3 regions of the Paenibacillus sp. NPDC058071 genome follow, and region 1 is predicted to be linked to each of the others. Evidence: riboswitches for the same ligand, from Rfam matches in the RefSeq annotation. Region 1 holds a riboswitch; each other region holds the start of a gene.

The links. A riboswitch is a leader RNA that binds a small molecule or an ion and turns the genes downstream of it on or off. The one in region 1 is predicted to bind cyclic di-AMP.
Region 2: linked by a shared signal. The riboswitch ahead of ACFVTB_RS13770 (APC family permease) and the one ahead of ACFVTB_RS25850 (resuscitation-promoting factor) in region 1 are both predicted to bind cyclic di-AMP.
Region 3: linked by a shared signal. The riboswitch ahead of ACFVTB_RS19400 (KamA family radical SAM protein) and the one ahead of ACFVTB_RS25850 (resuscitation-promoting factor) in region 1 are both predicted to bind cyclic di-AMP.

Annotation. Positions count from the first base shown of each region.
Region 1 covers NZ_JBHVSK010000024.1:10,242-13,520, reverse strand. Annotated here, with positions in the region: gene ACFVTB_RS25850 (resuscitation-promoting factor) at 1-1,105, opposite strand, end outside; cyclic di-AMP (ydaO/yuaA leader) riboswitch at 1,352-1,604, opposite strand; gene ACFVTB_RS25845 (TatD family hydrolase) at 1,789-2,562, opposite strand; gene ACFVTB_RS25840 (HD domain-containing protein) at 2,627-3,279, opposite strand, start outside.
Region 2 covers NZ_JBHVSK010000007.1:109,818-113,096, reverse strand. Annotated here, with positions in the region: gene ACFVTB_RS13770 (APC family permease) at 1-1,505, opposite strand, end outside; cyclic di-AMP (ydaO/yuaA leader) riboswitch at 1,651-1,833, opposite strand; gene ACFVTB_RS13765 (DUF402 domain-containing protein) at 2,022-2,537, opposite strand; gene ACFVTB_RS13760 (beta-glucosidase) at 2,789-3,279, opposite strand, start outside.
Region 3 covers NZ_JBHVSK010000012.1:70,558-73,836, reverse strand. Annotated here, with positions in the region: gene ACFVTB_RS19415 (cation:proton antiporter) at 1-332, opposite strand, end outside; gene ACFVTB_RS19410 (cation:proton antiporter regulatory subunit) at 335-826, opposite strand; gene ACFVTB_RS19405 (cupin domain-containing protein) at 1,009-1,470, shown strand; cyclic di-AMP (ydaO/yuaA leader) riboswitch at 1,632-1,787, shown strand; gene ACFVTB_RS19400 (KamA family radical SAM protein) at 1,906-3,024, shown strand; gene ACFVTB_RS19395 (MFS transporter) at 3,213-3,279, shown strand, end outside.

The DNA of each region.
Region 1 (3,279 bases):
AGCCTTTCTTTCTGCCGAACTTATTGGCAATGTTGGAGTTGTCGAAGTATACGTCGATCTTATTGCCTTTAATGGCACTGCCCGTATCTTCCGCTCTGCGGAAGCCGATGCCTTCGATATACACCCACCAACCGATCGGAATGATCTTCGGATCGACGGCAATCGTTCTGCCTTCGCGCACCTTCGTGCCCGATGCGGTAATCCCGTAATCCGGGTGATCCTCATCTTTGCCGGTCGATTCCACGTCCGCCGTATACGCGGTGAGCGTTACGTTCTTAATGACCTTCTTCGCTTTAAACGTTACGCCGCCTTTTGTTTGCGTCGTTACGCTTGGGCTGTTGTTCGAGAGCGTGTGAACCTTCGGCTCCTCTTTCTTCGTGCCGATCGCGACAACCTGATTGACCGCTTTCGCTTCCACCACTTTGCCGACGACCTTCGAAGAAACGAGAACGCCATTCTCATACTGCCGCTCCACTCGTTCAACGACAACGCCTTCTTTGCCGGTTTGCACCAGCTTTTCCTTGCCTTCTTCGAGACTCGGGTCTTTCTTCTTCACGATCGCAAACGGCATAGCCCGCTCGCTCTCCGATACCTGCTTGTCGACGCGAGTGACTGTTACCGCCATCGAATCAGCCACTGCCGTATTCAGCGAAGGCGTGACCCGATCTTGCTTGCGAAGTTGAATATCTAATTCACCAATCGCCGCCTGTACCGTCTTTTTCGTCGTGTACACCGTTGATACCTTGCCGTCGGCCTTTACAACGATCGGAACCGCCTGATTAATCTCGATACGGTCTCCGTCCTTAATCGTCGAGCCAAGAGGGATCGACACCTCATCGTACTCGCCAATCGTAATGGCTTGTTCATCCAGTAAATGTTGCAGGACCCATTCCTTTGTTTTCACAACGGTTTCTTGTCCATTCACAACTACCGATACGCTTTTCTCAGCTGTACCGTACAACAACATCAAAAACATGAAAGTCATAGCGATTGAGATAATGGCACTTAGTAAAATCAAACGCAAGTTTTCACGCTTCCATCGCAATGCGAAAGAGATGCTGGATGATCGCTTCCCATGGGTTTCCTTAGCTTGGATAATGCCCACTTCATCGGTCCTCCTTACATAGCCCCGCCGCCCTTGAGTGACGCATGACATCTTTTGACGCGACTATTTGAGTATATTGGCGTGCCTTACACACGCTCCAGTATCACTCGCGCTATCCCTCGATTCGTCCTAAGCCGACCGTCACCCGAAATTCAGGTAAACAAAAAGAAGCCGTCGACAGAGGATCTGGATCGTGGCTTCCCGGAAAGTCAAATAGACATCAGGAAATGATACATGCACGAGATTGATCGCTCTCTATATTCGCTTACGAGGTTAGCTGTCGGGTTCGGGCAAGAGAGTTGCCCTATCGACGGAACGAATGCTCATGGCAATCGCCGCCAAATTCACCCCATCAAGCTATACGACTAACGGATTCTGTAATCGGCTCCGCTGCGTTTCGCATTGATCAAAGCGTCCGGGATGCTCGGGCCATATTGAGGCCGCAAACCGGATGCTTGGTTCCCCCGTTTTCCATTCGGAAATTAAGCGTGAACTGGAAATCCAATACAATAAATTAAAGCTCTGAAATGAATCATACCTTCACGAGCGGCAAGTTGTAAAGAACCGATAAAAGACGATTTAAGCTAAATTTCTGGATTATGAGGGAAAAGAGAACCGATTTCAGCGATAAAAAACAGTTTTTTCGCTTGAAAGGTCATCCATACTCTCTTTTTTGGCTGCTTTTAAACAATTCCAAAACATTTTTTACCGTTTTCCATTGTAATTATTGCTATTTCCTCCTTACTTTTTCCTGTTATTTCAGCTGCAGCGTCGGCTACATAGGATACATAAGCGGACTCATTCCTCTTCCCTCTAAATGGATGCGGTGACAAATAAGGGGAGTCTGTTTCGATTAATAAACGGTCAATTGGAACCCTTTCCAAAACCTCTTTAGGCACCCTTGCATTTTTGAACGTGACCGGCCCTCCGAACGAAATATAGAAGCCCATATCGAGACATTTTTTCGCCGTTTCCCAGCTGCCGGAGAAGCAATGCATAACCCCTCCGACTTCGGAAGCTTGCTCTTCTTGTAAAATTTTAACAACATCCTCGTGAGCATCGCGATTGTGAATGATGATCGGCTTGTTAACTTTCCTCGCCAACCGGATTTGCTCGCGGAATACGTGATGTTGAACCTCTTTCGGCGACGTATCCCAGTGATAATCCAGTCCGATTTCACCGATTGCCACTACCTTCTCATGCGAGCAGAGCCGTTCGATCCAGTCCAGATCCTCGGGCTTCATCTCTATGCTGTCAACCGGATGCCAACCAACTGCCGCATAGATAAAATCATACTGTTCTGCAAGCGCTATCGTTGTCGGAATTGTCTCCCGATTAAAGCCGATATTCACCATTAATTCGACGCCGGCAGCACGCGCTCTTTCGATGGTTTCCGTGCGATCATCGTCGAATTTCGTGGAGTCCAAATGGGTGTGTGTGTCGAATAAACCAATCATGTTTGTACGTTCTCCTTCTATTATATGTGTGCATGCTTACGTCTAAGGAAAAACCTTTCGAGCCCTATAGTTTGAACAATTCGCGAACCTCCGGGCTTAGCCTGTCGGCAGCCGCAAGCAGGGGCTCTTCTGGATAGTACAAATGGTACTCGCCCTGATGCAATCCCGTTATAGAACGAACAATGTCGGATTTAGCGGAGATCTCGATGAGCCTCTCCTCATCTTCCAGCAGCAAAATCGGCGTTTTTTCTTCCTTACCGCCTTTTTTCGAGTCTGGCCGGTAGACATCGTAGGGCTGATCAAACGGAAAATCAATCTCCATATGATAGTCCGGATTAAGGCCGATTTGAACGAATTGGCGATGCGCTTCTTCTATTAAAGTGTCTGCAGGATCACTGACCGTAATGTACTTGTATAATCTGCGATTTAGAAACCGTCGACACAGCTCGGAGAGCAGCTCGTCGGATTCGTCCTCCCATTGAATAAACGCAGCCTGTGCGTAAGCTTCGTCCAGCTTTAAGTATGCTTTTACATCGATCGTTTGATCCAACAGCCGCGCGATCGAGCTCGGCATCATTTGAAACGCATAGCCGCTCTCATACAGTTCCTTCGCTCTGCGGAAAATTTGGCGAAGGATGATCTCGGAACTCCTGGTAACCGGGTGAAAATAAATTTGCCAATACATTTGATAGCGAGACATCAAATAATGCTCGATCG
Region 2 (3,279 bases), on a different contig from region 1:
ATTTGATCCGCATGAAGCGACTTGGCATAGTTCAGCGAATTTTCGACAACATGAGTAATGCCTGCCACTGGGACAATGATGACATTGCCTTCAATCGGCATAGAAGGCTCGCAGGTCGTTGTCCGCAGTTGATCCGCCACCGCTTCGTAATGCGCGTGAATCCGGACGAACAGCCAGATGATAACCGGCAAGAAGATAAGAACCGGCCATACTTGGCCGAACTTGGTTAAGAAAAAGACAATGCACACGATAAAACTGATGCATGCGCCGATTGTATTGATGATGAATTTGGACTTCCAGCCCTTCGGCTTCTCGCGGAACCACTTCACCATCATCCCCGTCTGCGACAGCGTAAACGGAATGAATACACCAACTGCATAGAGTGGAATTAAGTGCTCTGTTTTTCCGCCGAATCCTACAATAAGAACGATGGACAGCAAGCCAAGCATCAGGATGCCGTTCGAATAGCCCAGCCGGTCTCCCCTGACCGTAAACATTCTCGGAATATATTTATCCTTCGCCAAATTGACTGCCAGCAGCGGAAACGCAGAGTAGCCTGTGTTCGCCGCGAGAATCAAAATAAGCGCTGTTGTCCCTTGGATAAAATAATAAACGCCGTTGCGTCCAAATACGTCTTCGGCGATATCGGATACAACCGTCACTTCTGGACGCGGACTGATTCCGTAATAATATGCGAGAAAGACGATGCCTGAAAACAAAATCGCAAGCAAAGCGCCCATCGCGAGCAGCGTTTTCGAGGCATTGTTTGGCGCCGGGCTTTTGAAGTTCGGAATGGCGTTCGAGATCGCTTCTACACCGGTCAGTGCCGAGCTGCCGGAGGCGAACGCCTTGAGCAGCAGGAACAGTCCAATTCCCGCCACCGGCGTACCGATCGACGCATGCAAATCAGGTGAAACTTGGCCGGTTGCTACTTTGTAGACGCCTGTTGCGATCAGTGCCAGTATCGCAAGTACGAACAGGTAGACGGGGTAAGCGAGAATCGAAGCCGATTCCGTCACGCCTCGCAAGTTAAGCGTCGTTATAAATAGGACGAAAACGACCGCTATCGGCACGTTGTATGGATGCAAGCTTGGAAAGGCCGAAGTTATCGCATCTGTGCCGGCCGAGACGCTAACCGCTACCGTCAATATATAATCGACCAATAAGGATGCCCCTGCCACAAGACCGGCATGCTTGCCGAGATTTTCTTTCGAGACGACATAAGCGCCGCCGCCATGCGGATAAGCAAAAATAATTTGCCGGTAGGAAAAAATTAGCGCAGTCAGCAGCGCCAGAACACCTACTGCTATCGGGATGGAGTACCAAAAAGCTGCGGCCCCTACCGTCAGCAGCACGATCAAAACTTGCTCTGGTCCGTAAGCGACGGAGGAGAGCGCATCGGAGGACAAAATGGCGAGCGCCTTCGTCTTATTCAGCTTTTGCTCGCCTAGCTCCGTCGATTTCAACGGCCTGCCGATTAAAATTCGTTTAATTGAAGTTATCAATGTTCATTCACCGCCATCTGTGATTTTATGCTGCGTCTGTGAAGCGTTTCTAGTCAGCCATCCACTTCATATCCTCCATCTGTACGGTGAAATTTGCGCACGAAAAAACACAGGTAGGAGCCTGTGTTTTCAGCACATGTTCACAACCCTCTCTCATTCAACGCTGACGAGGTTAGCTGTCGGATTCGGGCGGTATGAGTCGCCCTACCCGCTGCGTTGGCGCAGCAGGATTCACCCCGGATGATGCCGAATTCATCTGACGGATCAAATATCGGCATTATCGATTGGGTCCCCCGTTTTCCTTGCGGAAATTTAGCGATTAGAACGTTGAACGTATTCGGTTTGATGAGTACGGACTAATCTTACGCTCATCGCCAATCAAAGTAAAATGCGGCGCAAACCGTTTTTGAATCGATTCGGATTGGAACATCTGCAATAAACCGCTTACATGAATGTGCCTCGCTCGAAAGCTGTTATTTTCTCGTGTTTTCTCGCGAAATCGGCACTTTCGTAGTGTCATTCTCCGTCCGGCAGCATTTTGATCAATCGCTCTATGGTACCGTCAAAAGGGAATCGTCCCTGTTCGATCCGCTCCTCGAGACTCTTCTGCTCCTGAATAACTCTCCTGACTAAGTCTGGCGGATACGAAAACTTCACTGCGTTAGCCGCAAATTCGTCTTCATCAACGACATTCCACCTGCCGTTTGTATAGATCAAGTCGATATCCAAATCGACAAAAGTTACTGTATTTTCATTGAGCTTTGCTGGTTGGCAAATATTGCAGTAATATTGTGTCACTTTGCCATCGATAATATCCGCACTTACAGTAAACCAAGCGTCGAAAGGAAAGAACTCAATTGTCCAATTCTCCATGGTAAATACTTTCCCTTTGGTGTAATGCTTCAGTTTTCTTCCTCGATGACCGAGAACGAAGATGTGTTCATCAGTCTTTTCAAGAAGTGTAGTATCCCATTCATAATGAAGATGATTGCCGTATTTCAAGGATTGAATCCTCATTTGTTGATTATCCAATTATAATTTTCCTTTCGGTATGTGTGATCATATGGCAGCAATAATATAATGTAAGTAATTAAAAGAATATCATAATATACCTCTGCGGTTTTGAAAAACCTTGCCCTGTAGACAATTAAAAAAACCTAAGCTGCAAGCTAGTTCCGATATGATAACGGAGCCAGCTTGCAGCTTAGGGCTTTAATTCGATAATAGCCGTGCGTGCCTTTATAATTCGTTGCGGGATACGCCTAAAAATCGGCTTAACCTATTTATTTTTTGTTCATATCATCAACAAGCTCTTCTAAATGCTTTTCCGTAAATTTGCCCCCGCTGAAGGAGAGCATGCCGCGAATCGGCATATATTTCATAAACGCTTGCAGCAATGCGGCATGCGGCCCCTCCAATGCTGCTGCAAATGGCAGCACCGCATAAATCTTTTTCACCCACTCGCGGCCCTTCTCCGTCTGCATAAGATCAGTAATGGTCGAATTGCGGTGATAAACGTAGGTTCGCACTGTAGTAGACTCTACTTCAATTTGCTCCGTCAGCACAATATCCTGCGATGACTTACCGATTAGAAGCTCAAAGCTTCCCGTCTCAACAACCCAATCTTTTAATTCTACATCATAGTAAGCAAAGCTTCTCTTATCCAGCTCAAAAGAAACGGTTTTGCTTTCGCCCGGCTGCAGTTCAACCTTGTCAAAGGCTTTCAGTTCCTTCTCCGGTCTAATTACGCTGCTTTCAATATCGCGAACATACA
Region 3 (3,279 bases), on a different contig from region 1:
CCGTAAGCGAGACCGAGAGTGAAGTTGATTAAAATATAGATGGTGCCGCCAATCACAATCGATTTGCCGGATTTGATCAAGCGGCCAACGGAAAACTCAAGCCCGAGATAGAAGAGCAGGAACAGTACGCCGATTCTGCCGAGGAAATCGATGAAAGGGGCGCTTTCGATAAAACGGAAGTCGAGAATGCCGAATTTAGGTGCGTGCGGCCCGACGGCCATCCCGATGAGAATATAGAACGGGATGACCGAAAAGCGCAGCTTTGCGGAAAGGAGCCCGACTAAGGCAAGCAGGATAACGGCAAGACCAATTTCCAGCACCAAGTGATCCATAATTATACGCTCCCGTTAGAAAGGAGATGTTTTAGCTTCTTTAGATGCTGGCGTTCGCCAGCCACAATGAGAGTCGTATCCGCTTTGAAAATATAGTCGGGGCCAGGGTTAATATGTTTTTTCTCTTTTTCTACTACGGCGATAATGGTTGTGCCCGTTTTTTGACGGATATTTGCTTGGCCAATTGTTTTGCCGATGCATCTGGAACCATGCTCCACCTTATACCATTCGATCGTCAAGTCATCCAGCGCCACTTCGATCGTCTCCAGCGCTTTCGGCTTATAGGTTATACCGCCGATAATAGCCGCAATATGACGGGCTTCGTCGTCGTCCAGAGACACCATGGATATGCTGTCGTCCGGATCCTCATAGTCGAAGTGGTACAGCTCGCGTCTTCCGTCGTCGTGGATGATGATGACAAATTTGTCGCCGCCTCTTGTCTGCAACTGATATTTACGTCCAATGCCCGGTAAATCCGTTTCTCTAATATCCATGCCAGCACTCCTATTCTGCACGCTTATAGTATTTATATAAAGGATTCCGGCATAGATGCCATAAATATGGCCTAACTATAGCTGGAAAATGTCATCATCTATCGAACATTCATTGACGGTTGCTTTCAAACCGATATAAAATCTAAGGAATAAATAGAGATGTAATAGGAGGAGAGAAACAGATGAGTTCTACGGTTAAACAAATTTCTCCTTTGGTGGAGGCGCTCGGTTTGAAGCCTCATCCCGAAGGCGGATGGTATAAGGAAATATGGAAGGCTTCGTTCGAAATTCCGCAGCAAGTGCTAGGGGCTCCTTATAACGGTCCGAGATTTGCCGCTTCGTCCATTTACTACTTACTGCATCCGGAAGAAATCTCCGATTGGCATACCGTTCATTCGGACGAGCTATGGCTGTGGCACTCGGGCAGCCCGATTGCGCTGACGCTGGGCGGTACCGGAGATAAACCGGAGAAGCGCGAAGAAATTATTCTCGGCGGAGACATTCTGAACGGTCAGCAGCCGCAAGCGCTGGTGCCCGGTGCGGAATGGCAAATGACGCGTCCGCTGGGCGACGAGCCGGTGCTGGTATCCTGCGTCGTTGCTCCGGGCTTTCACTATGACGATTTCAGACTGATCGGCAAATAAGAGGACGGCGGAGCCGGTCCGAGACGCAGCGCATCTTTGGAAAACGATGTTCAAGCGGCCCGGTCCGGCTTCGTTTTTTATGTCCATAAATAGGGCGGCGAGATCGGCCGATTTGTCTGAATTGACTGTAAAGTTTGACAAATGGCCCTTTTTCGATTTAGACTGTTAGTACGCTTAATTTTCGGCTATGCGCCGGAAAGCGGGGGAACCAAACGCAAGTGGGGCGAATAAATTCCGCATATCGTGTATGCAGAGTTTTAGGGTGACCATCTACCCGAGTCCGTCAGCTAACCTCGTCAGCAGTGGATGGGTCAAATTCAAGTTTATTTTTATTTTGTGACCCCTACAGATAGATTCGTATGGGTTTTTTTGCGTTTCTTGGACCCCCCACTGGTGGAGCGTGCACCACAAATTCTGTTTGAAGGAGGAGTTTGTATGCCGCAGCCAAAGTACATCATCGATCTTGACCGCATTGCATCCATACCGAGCGAGGAGCGTCAGAAGCTGAAGCCGATTACGGATAAGTTCGCGTTTCGCGTTAACGACTACTATTTAAGCCTGATTGATTGGGACGATCCCAACGATCCGATCCGCAGACTCGTCATCCCGAATGAGGGCGAACTGCTCGAATACGGCAAATGGGACGCTTCCGACGAGGAAGCCAATTATGTCGTACCGGGGTGCCAGCATAAATACGGGACGACCGCACTGCTCATCGTCTCCGAAGTATGCGGCGCTTACTGCCGATATTGCTTCCGTAAGCGGCTGTTCCGCAACGACGTGAAGGAAGCCGTTTCGAATGTAGAGCCAGGACTCGCTTACATCGCCGAGCACCCCGAAATCAATAACGTATTGCTGACCGGGGGAGACAGTCTTATCCTCGGTACTCCCAAACTAAGAAGCATTATCGAGCAGCTTAGAGCGATCGATCATGTGAAGATTATCCGATTAGGCTCCAAAATCCCCGTATTCAACCCGATGCGCATTTATGAGGACGAAGCCTTGCTTGATTTGATCCGCACTTATTCCACCGTAGAGAAACGCATTTATGTCATGGCGCACATTAATCACCCTAGAGAAATTACGGCCGAAGCGTGCAAAGCGTTCAACGCGCTGCATGAGGCCGGCGCGATCGTCGTCAACCAAACGCCGATTATTAAAGGCATTAACGACGATCCCAAGGTGCTGGCGGAGCTGCTCGACCGGCTGTCATGGGCTGGCGTAACGCCGTATTACTTCTTTATCAACCGCCCGGTAGCGGGCAACTCGGATTTCGTCGTACCGCTCAAGCGGGCTTACGAGATAGTAGAAGAAGCCAAGGCGCTTACTTCAGGTCTCGGCAAGCGGGTCAGGCTGTCCATGAGCCACGCTTCGGGGAAAATCGAAATCCTTGCTATTGAAGATGGCAAAGCGTATTTAAAGTACCATCAGTCGAAGTATGGCCATTACGGCCGCTTTATGATGCTGGATTGCCCGGAAGATGCCGCCTGGTTTGACGATTTACCAGGCAGCGAACAGTATTGGAAACCGGTGCATGAAGCTACATTGGTGTAACAGCATTTAACGTAAGCGAATAATGGGAATGGGACTGTCAGGGCGATAAGCGGCAACGTGAATCGCAGCGGACGGTCCCTTTTTTGCCGTATTCCATAGACAGAAGGGATGCCCGACAGTATGATTGGCAGTATACGGCGTGGAACGGAGCGCCGATTCCAGAAGGAAAGTCGAAGGGATCCTACATCATGCGCGAGTCCTTATGGACCAAAAATTTTATTTTGCTTACCTGCTCCAACCTGTTCTTGTTTCTAG